DNA from 2 places in the Staphylococcus sp. Z5-21 genome. Region 1 is predicted to be linked to the other one. Evidence: a T-box and tRNA genes for the amino acid it is inferred to sense, from the RefSeq annotation. Region 1 holds a T-box; the other holds one or more tRNA genes.
The links. The T-box of region 1 lies ahead of serS (serine--tRNA ligase). A T-box ahead of a tRNA ligase gene usually reads a tRNA of that ligase, here a tRNA-Ser.

Region 1 (7,961 bases):
GAAATATAACGAGTGAGATGCGCGAGTCATTCTTAGACTATGCGATGAGTGTTATTGTCTCACGTGCTTTACCTGATGTTAGAGATGGTTTGAAACCAGTACATCGACGCATATTGTATGGATTACATGAACAAGGTATGACACCAGACAAGTCATACAAGAAATCTGCGCGTATTGTTGGGGACGTAATGGGTAAATATCACCCACATGGTGACTCATCAATTTATGAAGCAATGGTTAGAATGGCACAAGACTTCAGCTATCGATATCCTTTAGTTGATGGACAAGGTAACTTTGGTTCTATGGATGGCGATGGTGCGGCTGCGATGCGTTATACAGAAGCACGTATGTCTAAGATTACACTTGAATTACTTAGAGATTTAAATAAAGATACCATTGATTTTATCGATAACTATGATGGTAATGAAAGAGAGCCGTCAGTCTTACCTGCTAGATTCCCTAACTTATTAGTTAATGGTGCATCAGGTATCGCTGTTGGTATGGCTACAAATATTCCACCACATAATTTAACAGAGGTCATCAACGGTATTTTAAGTTTAAGTTATAATCCCGATATTACCATTGCTGAATTGATGGAAGATATACAAGGGCCAGACTTCCCGACTGCAGGTATTATCCTTGGAAAGAGTGGGATTCGTCGTGCATTTGAAACAGGTCGTGGATCAATACAATTGCGCTCTCGTGCAGAAATAGAAGAACGTGGTGGCGGCCGTCAACGTATTGTTGTTACAGAAGTACCGTACCAAGTTAACAAAGCACGTATGATAGAAAAGATTGCTGAATTAGCGCGTGATAAGAAAATAGACGGTATCACAGACTTACGAGATGAAACAAGTTTACGTACAGGTGTCCGTGTAGTAATCGATATCCGTAAAGATGCCAACGCGAGTGTTGTCTTAAATAACTTATACAAACAAACACCATTACAAACATCATTTGGTGTAAACATGATTGCCTTAGTTAATGGCAGACCAAAACTTATTTCACTTAAAGATGCCTTAGTTGAATACTTAGAACATCAAAAAGTCGTTGTAAGAAGACGTACCGAATATAATTTGAAAAAAGCTTTAGATCGTGCACATATCTTAGAAGGTTTGAGAATTGCGCTTGATCATATTGATGAAATTATCAGAGTTATTCGTGAATCAGATAACGATAAGATTGCCATGGCAAGTTTACAAGAACAATTTAAATTATCTGAACGTCAAGCACAAGCGATTTTAGATATGCGTTTAAGACGTTTAACTGGTTTAGAAAGAGATAAGATTGAAGCTGAATATAATGAACTAATTGCTTATATTGAAGAATTGAAATCTATCCTTGCAGACGAAGAAAAATTATTACAAATTGTTCGTGATGAATTGATTGATGTCCGTGAGCGTTATGGTGATGAACGTAAGACTGAAATCCAACTTGGTGGTTTAGATGACATTGAAGATGAAGATCTAATTCCAGAAGAACAAATTGTGATTACGTTAAGTCATAATAACTACATCAAACGATTACCAGTTTCAACTTATAGAGCACAACACCGTGGTGGTCGTGGTGTTCAAGGTATGAATACGCTAGAAGAAGACTTTGTAAGTCAACTTGTGACGTTAAGTACACATGACAACGTGCTATTCTTTACGAATAAAGGTCGTGTCTATAAACTTAAAGGCTACGAAGTGCCTGAGCTTTCTCGACAGTCTAAAGGTATCCCAGTAGTTAACGCAATTGAGTTAGATAATGACGAATCGATTAGTACGATGATTGCTGTTAAAGATTTAGAAAGTGAAGAAGATTATTTAGTCTTTGCTACTCAAAAAGGTAGAGTGAAACGTTCTGCCCTAAGTAACTTCTCACATATTAATAAAAACGGTAAAATTGCGATTAGTTTCAAACAGGATGACGAATTGATTGCAGTACGTCTAACTGATGGTGAAACTGATATTCTAATCGGTACATCGCACGCTTCATTAATTCGCTTCCCTGAAACTGCCTTACGTCCACTTGGCCGTACCGCAGCGGGTGTGAAAGGTATTACACTTAGAGAAGACGATAAAGTAGTCGGTTTAGATGTTACAAAAGTCGAAAGCGATGATGAAATACTCGTCGTGACTGAAAATGGTTACGGTAAACGTACACCAGTTGAAGATTACAGATTATCAAACCGTGGTGGTAAAGGTATTAAAACAGCGACTATCACAGAACGTAATGGTAATGTAGTTTGTATCACATCAGTGACTGGTGAAGAAGACTTGATGGTTGTTACAAACTCTGGCGTGATTATCCGTATTGATGTAGAGGATATTTCACAAAACGGTCGTGCAGCACAAGGTGTGAGATTGATTAAATTAGGTGAAAATCAATTCGTATCTACAGTAGCTAAAGTAAATGAGGAAGATGAAGCTGAAACAGAAACTGAAGCAATTGCCTCCGATTCAGAAATTACTGATGCAACTGAACAAATAGCACAAGATTCACAACAAGGTGAAGCTGTGATAGAGGACGATGCACCAGGCAACGCCATTCATACAGAAGTTGAAGATAGTGATGTATCAGATGATGATGATCGTCAAGAAGTACGACAAGACTTTATGGACCGTGTGAATGAAGATATTGATAATGCGGACAATGAAGATAACGAAGAAGAGTAATTTTATGCGATAATAGTCATTATAAAAAAGACCTACCTCAATGAGGTAGGTCTTTTTTGGCTTAATTTTCTAAAGCTTTCATAGCATGAGGTATTTCACTGATTAGTCTGGATGGTGGCACGACATACATTTTTTCTGCTAACTGTTCTCCAATATAACTATGCGTATACGTAGCACTTGTAACGGCTTCTTCTGTGTCGTTGAATTGGCCGACAAAGCTTGTAATCATACCAGATAAAGTATCACCCATACCACCTGTAGCCATTGCAGGTGTCCCTATTGGCAGTTTGTAGTCTTTACCTCTGAAATAGATTTCAGTTCCGTGCATTTTTAAAACAATGGTTGCACCAATGCGATCTGCGGCTTCACGATTACGTTCATACGTTTGTTCCTCTATAGGAATACCACTTAAACGTTCCCACTCTTTTTGGTGAGGCGTAAAGATAACCTTACACGTAGGAATGTCTGGTTTCAATTTACTAAAAATTGTTATAGCATCCCCATCTACAATTAATTTTTGATATGGTTGAATATTTTGTAATAGGAAAGTGATGGCATTATTGCCTTTAAAATCACAACCGAGTCCCGGTCCGATTAAGATACAATCCGTGTTCTCAATCATTTTTGTTAACATTTTAGTATCGTTAATATCAATCACCATGGCCTCTGGACAACGTGAATGTAAAGCGGCATGATTTGTTGGATGTGTAGCTACAGTGATTAATCCGCTACCACTATAAACACACGCTCGAGCTGCAAGCATGATTGCACCACCTAAGTTCGCATTACCCCCAATTAAAAGAATTCTCCCATAATCACCTTTATGTGTTTCATCTTTACGTTTTGGAATGCTTACTTGTGATAAAGTTTCCATTTTGAAACCTCCTTTTAAACATTTAGCGTTAATTTAATACGTTGACTTGAAAAAGATAAGCATCTGCTTAAAATGATAAATGTTAAAGTTGGCTATCTTATATTCTCTATATTATAGAATTTTAAAACCATTTTCTTTTAAGTTACTTATATCTTATTTTCATGTGCTCATTTATAAATACAATAAGAAATATTATACCTGGTTTCGAGATTAGTCAATAGGCAAAGTCGTAAAGAAAATATTAATTTTAGAAAACATAATTTTGATACGACTTTATCCCATTAAATCAGTAATTTAATACCATATTACGGATATGGTCAATCCTATTGTTCGTGTGAAAATGTAAGCGTATACTCGAATTAATTGAACAAAATAGATAAGCGAGGAGATGGGGAAATGACATTACAACTTAATGGTGAAATGTTGACAATCAATGATATTAAAATGTTCTTAAATAAGGAAGATACCGTTGAAGTAACACAAGAAGCACTGGAACGCGTAAAGAAAAGTAGACAAACGGTGGAACACATTATAGAAAACAAAGAAACAATCTATGGTATTACAACTGGATTTGGATTATTTAGTGATGTGCGAATTGATAAAGGTGAATACAATCAATTACAAGTAAATTTAATTCGATCACATGCTTGTGGTGTTGGGAAACCATTTTCAGAAGAAGTTGCTTTAGTAATGATGGTCTTACGATTAAATACTCTGTTGAAAGGTCATTCTGGTACGACAGTCGCGTTATTAGAGCAACTTGTTTATTATATCAATCACAGAATTGTACCAGTGATTCCACAGCAAGGCTCTTTAGGGGCATCAGGGGATTTAGCGCCATTATCTCATTTAGCATTAGCTTTAATTGGTGAAGGCAATGTATTTTTTAAAGGTGAAGAAGTTGACAGCCGGTATGTCTTAAATCAATTAAATCGTAACCCAATACAATTACAAGCTAAAGAAGGGCTTGCACTCATCAATGGCACGCAAGCGATGACTGCGCAAGGTGTGATTAATTATATTGAAGCGGAAGCCTTAGGTTACCAAGCAGAATGGATTGCAGCTCTAACACATCAAGCATTAAATGGCATTACAGATGCTTATAATGAAAAAGTGCATAAAGCACGTAATTTTCAAGAACAAATAGATGTTGCAGCTAGAATGTTAGATTGGTTAGATGGCTCAGAGTTAACCACTACACAAGGTGACATACGTGTACAAGATGCATACACATTACGCTGTATTCCACAAATACATGGCGCAAGTTTTCAAGTATTTAATTATGTGAAAGAAAAATTAGAATTTGAAATGAACGCTGCTAATGATAATCCATTAATATTTGATGAAGGCGATGAAACGCTTGTTATTTCTGGAGGTAATTTCCATGGGCAACCGATTGCCTTTGCATTAGATTTCTTAAAGTTAGGTGTAAGTGAATTGGCTAATGTCTCAGAGCGTCGTCTAGAACGACTCGTAAATCCTCAATTAAATAATGGATTGCCTGCCTTTTTAAGCCCACAACCAGGATTACAGAGTGGTGCGATGATTATGCAGTATGCTGCTGCGAGCCTAGTATCAGAAAATAAAACACTCGCACATCCAGCAAGTGTTGACTCAATACCATCGTCAGCTAATCAAGAGGATCACGTTTCGATGGGAACAATTGCCTCTCGTCATGGCTATCACATCATTGAAAATGCGAGACGTGTCTTAGCAATTGAAACGATTATTGCATTACAAGCCGTTGAATATAAAGATATTGATAAATTATCACCGAAAACATATGAAAAGTATCAAGAATTACGTCACATCGTACCATCAATTACAGAAGATAGACAGTTCCATAAAGATATTGAAGCGGTATCGCAATATTTACAAGATCTTGCTTATATGTAGGGACTTTAATTGACATAAACGTTGTCACCCTTGAAATAGCTGATGTTATTTGCTATATTTAAATTAACTTAATTATGCTATTGTTCGTAGGATAAGTAATATTGAATTTTGATTTCAGAGAGCTTGTGGTTAGTGTGAACAAGTAATCATATTTAATATGAATCTACCTACTATATGAGAACAATCGGTTATAGCCGTTATTTAGTGAGAGTGCAGTCTAATTTTGGACTGTTAAATAGGGTGGCAACGCGTAGACCACGTCCCTTGTACAGGGACGTGGTCTTTTTGTGTTATTATCCAATAAATTTTGAAATTTGAAAGGATGAGCAGCATGTTAGATATCAAATTATTCCGTAATGATCCAGAATTCCTTAAAGAAAAAGTTGCAAAACGTGGTATGGATTCAAAAGTAGTAGATGAAGTATTAGAACTAGATGAGCAACGTCGTCAACTTATCAGTCAAGCCGAAGAAATGAAGGCAGAGCGTAATAAAGTAAGTGGAGAAATTGCTCAGAAAAAACGTAATAAAGAAGATGCAGACTATGCAATCGCAGCTATGCGTAACCTAGGTGATGAAATTAAAGTACTAGATGATACTTTAAATCAAGTAGATGTTGACCTTAATGATAAATTGTCTCGTATTCCAAATATCATTCACGACGATGTACCAGAAGGTGCTACGGATGAAGATAATATAGAAGTTAAACGTTGGGGTACACCTAGAACTTTTGAATTTGAAGATAAAGCACACTGGGATTTAGTAGAAGAGTTAGAGATGGTTGATTTTGAAAGAGCAGCTAAAGTCTCTGGTGCGAGATTCGTATTCTTGACAGGTGACGGTGCACAATTAGAGAGAGCGTTAATGAACTACATGATTACGAAACATACGACACAACATGGCTATACGGAAATGATGGTACCACAATTAGTTAATGCCGATTCTATGTATGGTACAGGTCAACTTCCTAAATTTGAAGAAGACTTATTTAAAGTAGAAAAAGAAGGCCTTTATACCATTCCAACTGCAGAAGTGCCATTAACGAATTATTACCGCAATGAAATCATTGCACCTGACGTATTACCAGCTAAATTTACAGCTCAATCAGCTTGTTATCGTAGTGAGGCTGGATCTGCTGGTCGTGATACACGAGGACTTATTCGCTTACACCAATTTGATAAAGTTGAAATGGTACGTATTGAAAAACCTGAAGATTCTTGGCAAGCACTTGAAGACATGACTCATCATGCAGAAGCGATTTTAGAAGAACTTGGTTTACCATATCGCCGTGTTATCTTGTGTACAGGAGATATTGGTTTTGGTTCAAGTAAAACATATGATTTAGAAGTTTGGTTACCAAGCTATAATGATTATAAAGAAATCAGCTCTTGTTCAAATATTACAGATTTCCAAGCACGTCGTTCAAACATTCGCTTCAAACGCGATAAAAATGCGAAACCAGAATTAGCGCATACTTTAAATGGTAGCGGGTTAGCTGTAGGTCGTACCTTTGCAGCTATCGTTGAGAACTATCAAAATGAAGATGGCTCAGTTACAATTCCAGAAGTGTTAGTTCCATTTATGGGTGGTAAAACAGTCATCCGTCCGACTAAATAAAAAACTGAAAGTAATGCTAAAAACGCGTAGCGACAATAGGTCCTATGCGTTTTTTGTGCACTATCGAAAGGGTAGGGGAGGTGTAAAAAGTATAAAATAGCAAATATGATTAGGCGGAATTCAGCTATATTTTAGAGGTATGTCTTAATTATTTCTAAAAATTCAGAGAAATATAAACAACGTGTGTTTAAGCTTTTTAAGACAATCGTTAGTCTAACCTCACACAAACGGATGTCTAAAGATATTGCGCATTTAGAATGAGTTGTATTAGAATTGATATATTATTTTTGAAGTGCCATGAGAGGGTGGGTGTGTATGGAAAATGAAGCGCATGTAACATTTAAACAAGGTGTCAAAGCGTGTATTCCTACCTTGTTAGGATACGCAGGCGTGGGTTTATCTTTTGGAATTGTTGCAGTTGCTTCAGGATTTAGCTTGTTGGAAATTATTTTACTGTGTTTGCTTGTATACGCAGGCGCAGCACAATTTATAATTTGCGCGCTTGTTATTGCAGGTACACCTATATCCGCAATTGTATTAACTGCGTTCATCGTCAATTCTAGGATGTTCTTATTAAGTATGACACTCGCGCCAAGCTATAAGGATTATAGTTTACTAAATAGAATTGGGTTGGCAACACTGGTAACAGATGAAACATTTGGGGTTGCAGTGACACCACATCTAAAAGGCGAAAAAATTAATGATCGATGGCTACACGGTTTGAATATAACAGCTTATGTTTTTTGGACGATTGCATGTATTATTGGTGCTTTATTTGGTAAGTACATCCATGACCCAGACGCATTAGGCTTAGACTTTGCAATAACGGCTATGTTTATTTTTCTTGCCGTCTCCCAATTTGAATCAATCAGGCGCTCAAAAGTTAAGATTTACTTAGTTCTGATTATTTGTGTCA
Region 2 (7,961 bases), 960 kb from region 1:
TCAATCGTAATACTACCTACATAGTTTAAATTAGATTCTGTTACTCTTGCTCTGTGAATTTTTCCATTCATCATTGTACGTATCATAGAAATTATAGCTCCTATAGTTCAAATTTTTAATTATACATAAATCAAGTATTAATTATTACTTCATATAACATAACCACTTAATAATACCACATTGATTAAGACGTTAAAATAATATTTACCTCAATATAAATAAACAACAATCCAAAGTGATTATTAAATTTATATACTTAAAAAAGTGTAAAAAAAAACTTCCTTAATGGAAGAATAAATGGAGCGGAAGATAGGACTTACACCTATACCTCATTCCGGGAAGGAACGTGTTCTAAAAGTTGAACTACTCCCGCAAAATAATATGGAGCGGAAGATAGGACTTACACCTACACCTCGTTCCGGGAAAGAACGTGTTCTAAAAGTTGAACTACCCCCGCATGGGATATAATAATTTAATATGGAGCGGAAGATAGGACTTACACCTATACCTCATTCCGGGAAGGAACGTGTTCTAAAAGTTAAACTACTCCCGCATATTGTTGAAGGCGGCAACCGGATTTGAACCGGTGATAAAGGTTTTGCAGACCTCTGCCTTACCACTTGGCTATGCCGCCAATAAAAAACTGGGCTAGCTGGATTCGAACCAGCGCGTGATGGAGTCAAAGTCCATTGCCTTACCGCTTGGCTATAGCCCAATAATACTAAGGGCGGATGATGGGAATCGAACCCACGAGTGTCGGAACCACAATCCGATGCGTTAACCACTTCGCCACAACCGCCATGGCAGGGGCAGTAGGAATCGAACCCACATCAAAGGTTTTGGAGACCTCTATTCTACCGTTGAAATATGCCCCTATTAAATTAAATAAATGGTGGAGGGGGGCAGATTCGAACTGCCGAACCCGAAGGAGCGGATTTACAGTCCGCCGCGTTTAGCCACTTCGCTACCCCTCCAAAAGATGGTGCCGGCCAGAGGACTTGAACCCCCAACCTACTGATTACAAGTCAGTTGCTCTACCAGTTGAGCTAGGCCGGCTTGCATTAAAAATGGTTCAGGACAGAATCGAACTGCCGACACATGGAGCTTCAATCCATTGCTCTACCAACTGAGCTACTGAACCATAATAAATGGCGGTCCCGATGGGATTCGAACCCACGATCTCCTGCGTGACAGGCAGGCGTGTTAACCGCTACACTACGGGACCTTTTAAAAATTGCGGGAGGCGGATTTGAACCACCGACCTTCGGGTTATGAGCCCGACGAGCTACCGAACTGCTCCATCCCGCGTTAATAATATAAATGGCGGAGGAAGAGGGATTCGAACCCCCGCGAGCCGTTAAGCTCCTGTCGGTTTTCAAGACCGATCCCTTCAGCCGGACTTGGGTATTCCTCCACAAATATTAGCTAAAAATAAATTATATTCAATTATTATAAAGATGGCGGAGGAAGAGGGATTCGAACCCCCGCGGGCCGTTAAGCCCCTGTCGGTTTTCAAGACCGATCCCTTCAGCCGGACTTGGGTATTCCTCCAAAATTATATGGACCTTGCAGGACTCGAACCTGCGACCGAACGGTTATGAGCCGTTAGCTCTAACCAACTGAGCTAAAGGTCCTAAATATAATTTACAACTAATAATTAGTGGCGGTGGAGGGGATCGAACCCCCGACCTCACGGGTATGAACCGTACGCTCTAGCCAGCTGAGCTACACCGCCGTTGTATTTTAGTTTGTATTAAATATGGTGGAGACTAGCGGGATCGAACCGCTGACCTCCTGCGTGCAAAGCAGGCGCTCTCCCATCTGAGCTAAGCCCCCATATACAAATTTTCAGGGAATCGGGAAGACAGGATTCGAACCTGCGACCCCTTGGTCCCAAACCAAGTGCTCTACCAAGCTGAGCTACTTCCCGTAAATTAGTGCGCCCAATAGGGGTCGAACCTATAACCTCTTGATTCGTAGTCAAGTACTCTATCCAGTTGAGCTATGGGCGCATAATTTTTATAGGATGATGCCGAGGACCGGAATCGAACCGGTACGATAATCACTTATCGCAGGATTTTAAGTCCTGTGCGTCTGCCAGTTCCGCCACCCCGGCAAAATAATGGAGCAGAAGACGGGATTCGAACCCGCGACCCCGACCTTGGCAAGGTCGTATTCTACCGCTGAACTACTTCTGCATATGCGGGTGAAGGGAGTCGAACCCCCACGCCGTAAGGCGCTAGATCCTAAGTCTAGTGCGTCTGCCAATTCCGCCACACCCGCGATATTAAAATGATAATGGTGAGCCATAGTGGGCTCGAACCACTGACCCTCTGATTAAAAGTCAGATGCTCTACCAACTGAGCTAATGGCTCATCAAAATGGTGCCGGCCAGAGGACTTGAACCCCCAACCTACTGATTACAAGTCAGTTGCTCTACCAGTTGAGCTAGGCCGGCTAAATTAAATAAATGGTGGAGGATGACGGGTTCGAACCGCCGACCCTCTGCTTGTAAGGCAGATGCTCTCCCAGCTGAGCTAATCCTCCATATAAATTGCCTGGCAACGTCCTACTCTTGCGGAACGTAAGTCCGACTACCATCGGCGCTAAGGAGCTTAACTTCTGTGTTCGGCATGGGAACAGGTGTGACCTCCTTGCCATTGTCACCAGACAATGAAATGTATGAAATTATACATTCAAAACTAGATAGTAAGTAAAATATGATTCAACCAAACAAAACATTTAAAATTTGATTAAGTCTTCGATCGATTAGTATTCGTCAGCTGCACATATCGCTATGCTTCCACCTCGAACCTATTAACCTCATCATCTTTGAGGGATCTTATAACCGAAGTTGGGAAATCTCATCTTGAGGGGGGCTTCATGCTTAGATGCTTTCAGCACTTATCCCGTCCATACATAGCTACCCAGCGATGCCGTTGGCACGACAACTGGTACACCAGAGGTATGTCCATCCCGGTCCTCTCGTACTAAGGACAGCTCCTCTCAAATTTCCTACGCCCACGACGGATAGGGACCGAACTGTCTCACGACGTTCTGAACCCAGCTCGCGTACCGCTTTAATGGGCGAACAGCCCAACCCTTGGGACCGACTACAGCCCCAGGATGCGATGAGCCGACATCGAGGTGCCAAACCTCCCCGTCGATGTGAACTCTTGGGGGAGATAAGCCTGTTATCCCCGGGGTAGCTTTTATCCGTTGAGCGATGGCCCTTCCATGCGGAACCACCGGATCACTAAGTCCGTCTTTCGACCCTGCTCGACTTGTAAGTCTCGCAGTCAAGCTTCCTTATGCCTTTACACTCTATGAATGATTTCCAACCATTCTGAGGAAACCTTTGAGCGCCTCCGTTACTCTTTAGGAGGCGACCGCCCCAGTCAAACTGCCCATCTGACACTGTCTCCCACCATGATAAATGGTGCGGGTTAGAAATCCAACACAGCGAGGGTAGTATCCCACCAACGCCTCCACGTAAGCTAGCGCTCACGTATCTCAGGCTCCTACCTATCCTGTACAAGCTGTGCCGAATTTCAATATCAGACTACAGTAAAGCTCCACGGGGTCTTTCCGTCCTGTCGCGGGTAACCTGCATCTTCACAGGTACTATGATTTCACCGAGTCTCTCGTTGAGACAGTGCCCAAATCGTTACGCCTTTCGTGCGGGTCGGAACTTACCCGACAAGGAATTTCGCTACCTTAGGACCGTTATAGTTACGGCCGCCGTTTACTGGGGCTTCGATTCGTAGCTTCGCAGAAGCTAACCACTCCTCTTAACCTTCCAGCACCGGGCAGGCGTCAGCCCCTATACATCACCTTACGGTTTAGCAGAGACCTGTGTTTTTGATAAACAGTCGCTTGGGCCTATTCACTGCGGCTCTCCTGGGCGTTAACCCTAAAGAGCACCCCTTCTCCCGAAGTTACGGGGTCATTTTGCCGAGTTCCTTAACGAGAGTTCGCTCGCTCACCTTAGAATTCTCATCTTGACTACCTGTGTCGGTTTGCGGTACGGGCACCACAATTCTAGCTAGAGGCTTTTCTTGGCAGTGTGAAATCAACGACTCGAGGAAACAATTTCCTCTCCCCATCACAGCTCAATCTTAAGAGTGCCGGATTTGCCTAACACTCAATCTCACTGCTTGGACGTACAATCCAATCGTACGCTTCGCCTATCCTACTGCGTCCCCCCATCGCTTAAAACGAATAATGGTGGTACAGGAATATCAACCTGTTATCCATCGCCTACGCCTATCGGCCTCAGCTTAGGACCCGACTAACCCAGAGCGGACGAGCCTTCCTCTGGAAACCTTAGTCAATCGGTGGACGGGATTCTCACCCGTCTTTCGCTACTCACACCGGCATTCTCACTTCTAAGCGCTCCACATGTCCTTGCGATCATGCTTCAACGCCCTTAGAACGCTCTCCTACCATTGTCCTTACGGACAATCCACAGCTTCGGTAATATGTTTAGCCCCGGTACATTTTCGGCGCAGTGTCACTCGACTAGTGAGCTATTACGCACTCTTTAAATGATGGCTGCTTCTAAGCCAACATCCTAGTTGTCTGGGCAACGCCACATCCTTTTCCACTTAACATATATTTTGGGACCTTAGCTGGTGGTCTGGGCTGTTTCCCTTTCGAACACGGACCTTATCACCCGCGTTCTGACTCCCAAGTTAAATTGATTGGCATTCGGAGTTTGTCTGAATTCGGTAACCCGATAAGGGCCCCTCGTCCAAACAGTGCTCTACCTCCAATAATCATCACTTGAGGCTAGCCCTAAAGCTATTTCGGAGAGAACCAGCTATCTCCAGGTTCGATTGGAATTTCTCCGCTACCCACAACTCATCCGCTCACTTTTCAACGTAAGTCGGTTCGGTCCTCCATTCAGTGTTACCTGAACTTCAACCTGGTCATGGGTAGATCACCTGGTTTCGGGTCTACGACCAAATACTCAACGCCCTATTCAGACTCGCTTTCGCTACGGCTCCACATTCACTGCTTAACCTTGCATCAAATCGTAACTCGCCGGTTCATTCTACAAAAGGCACGCCATCACCCATTAACGGGCTCTGACTACTTGTAAGCACACGGTTTCAAGTTCTATTTCACTCCCCTTCCGGGGTACTTTTCACCTTTCCCTCACGGTACTGGTTCACTATCGGTCACTAGAGAGTATTTAGCCTTGGGAGATGGTCCTCCCAGATTCCGACGGAATTTCTCGTGTTCCGTCGTACTCAGGATCCACTCAAGAGTGAACAAACTTTCGACTACAGGATTATTACCTTCTTTGATTCATCTTTCCAGATGATTCGTCTAGTCTGTTCTTTTGTAACTCCGTATAGAGTGTCCTACAACCCCAACAAGCAAGCTCGTTGGTTTGGGCTCTTCCCGTTTCGCTCGCCGCTACTCAGGGAATCGATTTTTCTTTCTCTTCCTGCGGGTACTAAGATGTTTCAGTTCTCCGCGTCTGCCTTCAGATATGCTATGTATTCACATATCGATAACACGACATAACTCGTGCTGGGTTTCCCCATTCGGAAATCTCTGGATCAAAGCTTACTTACAGCTCCCCAAAGCATATCGTCGTTAGTAACGTCCTTCGTCGGCTTCTAGTGCCAAGGCATCCACCGTGCGCCCTTAATAACTTAATCTTTTTTGACTTTCAACACGAACAAGTCGGTTGAAAACCCAAAATGTTATTAATCTGTGAGTGTTCTTTCGAACACTAGCGATTATTTCTTTTTGAATTCAAAGCTTGTTAAAAAACTCTAATTCACTCGGTTTTGCTTGGTAAAATCATAAATTTTACTTACTTATCTAGTTTTCAATGTACAAAATTTTTCATGGTGGAGACTAGCGGGATCGAACCGCTGACCTCCTGCGTGCAAAGCAGGCGCTCTCCCATCTGAGCTAAGCCCCCATAAAAACTTATTAAAATCAATGGTGGGCCTAAGTGGACTCGAACCACCGACCTCACGCTTATCAGGCGTGCGCTCTAACCAGCTGAGCTATAGGCCCATTCACGATGTGAATACTCCAATGAGCATTCAAAACTGAATACAATATGTCAATGTTATTCCTGCATCTTCATAAGAAGATGTTCCGAATATATCCTTAGAAAGGAGGTGATCCAGCCGCACCTTCCGATACGGCTACCTTGTTACGACTTCACCCCAATCATTTGTCCCACCTTCGACGGCTAGCTCCATAAATGGTTACTCCACCGGCTTCGGGTGTTACAAACTCTCGTGGTGTGACGGGCGGTGTGTACAAGACCCGGGAACGTATTCACCGTAGCATGCTGATCTACGATTACTAGCGATTCCAGCTTCATGTAGTCGAGTTGCAGACTACAATCCGAACTGAGAACAACTTTATGGGATTTGCATGACCTCGCGGTTTAGCTGCCCTTTGTATTGTCCATTGTAGCACGTGTGTAGCCCAAATCATAAGGGGCATGATGATTTGACGTCATCCCCACCTTCCTCCGGTTTGTCACCGGCAGTCAACCTAGAGTGCCCAACTTAATGATGGCAACTAAGCTTAAGGGTTGCGCTCGTTGCGGGACTTAACCCAACATCTCACGACACGAGCTGACGACAACCATGCACCACCTGTCACTTTGTCCCCCGAAGGGGAAGGCTCTATCTCTAGAGTTTTCAAAGGATGTCAAGATTTGGTAAGGTTCTTCGCGTTGCTTCGAATTAAACCACATGCTCCACCGCTTGTGCGGGTCCCCGTCAATTCCTTTGAGTTTCAACCTTGCGGTCGTACTCCCCAGGCGGAGTGCTTAATGCGTTAGCTGCAGCACTAAGGGGCGGAAACCCCCTAACACTTAGCACTCATCGTTTACGGCGTGGACTACCAGGGTATCTAATCCTGTTTGATCCCCACGCTTTCGCACATCAGCGTCAGTTACAGACCAGAAAGTCGCCTTCGCCACTGGTGTTCCTCCATATCTCTGCGCATTTCACCGCTACACATGGAATTCCACTTTCCTCTTCTGCACTCAAGTTTCCCAGTTTCCAATGACCCTCCACGGTTGAGCCGTGGGCTTTCACATCAGACTTAAGAAACCGCCTACGCGCGCTTTACGCCCAATAATTCCGGATAACGCTTGCCACCTACGTATTACCGCGGCTGCTGGCACGTAGTTAGCCGTGGCTTTCTGATTAGGTACCGTCAAGACATGCACAGTTACTTACACGTTTGTTCTTCCCTAATAACAGAGTTTTACGAGCCGAAACCCTTCATCACTCACGCGGCGTTGCTCCGTCAGGCTTTCGCCCATTGCGGAAGATTCCCTACTGCTGCCTCCCGTAGGAGTCTGGACCGTGTCTCAGTTCCAGTGTGGCCGATCACCCTCTCAGGTCGGCTACGTATCGTCGCCTTGGTAAGCCGTTACCTTACCAACTAGCTAATACGGCGCGGGTCCATCTATAAGTGATAGCAAAACCATCTTTCACTTTAGAACCATGCGGTTCCAAATGTTATCCGGTATTAGCTCCGGTTTCCCGAAGTTATCCCAGTCTTATAGGTAGGTTACCCACGTGTTACTCACCCGTCCGCCGCTAACGTCAAAGGAGCAAGCTCCTTATCTGTTCGCTCGACTTGCATGTATTAGGCACGCCGCCAGCGTTCATCCTGAGCCAGGATCAAACTCTCCATAAATGAATTATGATGTTTGATTAGCTCATAAAATACTAATTTGTGTTATCTCTAACACTTGTTTTGAACCAACAATTTAATGTTGCGTTCGGAATTAACGTTGACATATTGCAATTCAGTTTTCAATGTTCATTAATACGTTACAAGAATTTATTATAACATTAAGTTTTTGTTAAGTCAACAATAAATTTTTGTTGTTTTTTATTAAGTTTGTTGCGTTTTTTAACTCAACATTTAATATTGTATTATCTTTCAACTATATTACAAGTGTC

Region 2: it has a tRNA-Ser gene. The T-box ahead of serS (serine--tRNA ligase) is inferred to sense a tRNA for this amino acid. The anticodon was not compared.

What each region holds. Positions count from the first base shown of each region.
Region 1 covers NZ_CP096462.1:7,191-15,151, forward strand. The annotation lists gene gyrA (DNA gyrase subunit A) at 1-2,660, shown strand, start outside; gene M1D64_RS00035 (NAD(P)H-hydrate dehydratase) at 2,722-3,534, opposite strand; gene hutH (histidine ammonia-lyase) at 3,931-5,430, shown strand; T-box leader at 5,510-5,698, shown strand; gene serS (serine--tRNA ligase) at 5,762-7,045, shown strand; gene M1D64_RS00050 (AzlC family ABC transporter permease) at 7,361-7,961, shown strand, end outside.
Region 2 covers NZ_CP096462.1:971,091-979,051, reverse strand. The annotation lists gene panD (aspartate 1-decarboxylase) at 1-86, opposite strand, end outside; tRNA gene M1D64_RS04875 (tRNA-Gly) at 299-373, opposite strand; tRNA gene M1D64_RS04870 (tRNA-Gly) at 383-457, opposite strand; tRNA gene M1D64_RS04865 (tRNA-Gly) at 479-553, opposite strand; tRNA gene M1D64_RS04860 (tRNA-Cys) at 564-634, opposite strand; tRNA gene M1D64_RS04855 (tRNA-Gln) at 644-715, opposite strand; tRNA gene M1D64_RS04850 (tRNA-His) at 727-799, opposite strand; tRNA gene M1D64_RS04845 (tRNA-Trp) at 802-875, opposite strand; tRNA gene M1D64_RS04840 (tRNA-Tyr) at 891-974, opposite strand; tRNA gene M1D64_RS04835 (tRNA-Thr) at 981-1,056, opposite strand; tRNA gene M1D64_RS04830 (tRNA-Phe) at 1,069-1,141, opposite strand; tRNA gene M1D64_RS04825 (tRNA-Asp) at 1,150-1,225, opposite strand; tRNA gene M1D64_RS04820 (tRNA-Met) at 1,235-1,308, opposite strand; tRNA gene M1D64_RS04815 (tRNA-Ser) at 1,322-1,414, opposite strand; tRNA gene M1D64_RS04810 (tRNA-Ser) at 1,459-1,551, opposite strand; tRNA gene M1D64_RS04805 (tRNA-Ile) at 1,561-1,634, opposite strand; tRNA gene M1D64_RS04800 (tRNA-Met) at 1,662-1,735, opposite strand; tRNA gene M1D64_RS04795 (tRNA-Ala) at 1,761-1,836, opposite strand; tRNA gene M1D64_RS04790 (tRNA-Pro) at 1,857-1,930, opposite strand; tRNA gene M1D64_RS04785 (tRNA-Arg) at 1,939-2,012, opposite strand; tRNA gene M1D64_RS04780 (tRNA-Leu) at 2,031-2,116, opposite strand; tRNA gene M1D64_RS04775 (tRNA-Gly) at 2,124-2,198, opposite strand; tRNA gene M1D64_RS04770 (tRNA-Leu) at 2,202-2,283, opposite strand; tRNA gene M1D64_RS04765 (tRNA-Lys) at 2,300-2,375, opposite strand; tRNA gene M1D64_RS04760 (tRNA-Thr) at 2,383-2,458, opposite strand; tRNA gene M1D64_RS04755 (tRNA-Val) at 2,472-2,547, opposite strand; rRNA gene rrf (5S ribosomal RNA) at 2,557-2,671, opposite strand; rRNA gene M1D64_RS04745 (23S ribosomal RNA) at 2,750-5,672, opposite strand; tRNA gene M1D64_RS04740 (tRNA-Ala) at 5,866-5,941, opposite strand; tRNA gene M1D64_RS04735 (tRNA-Ile) at 5,963-6,039, opposite strand; rRNA gene M1D64_RS04730 (16S ribosomal RNA) at 6,140-7,692, opposite strand.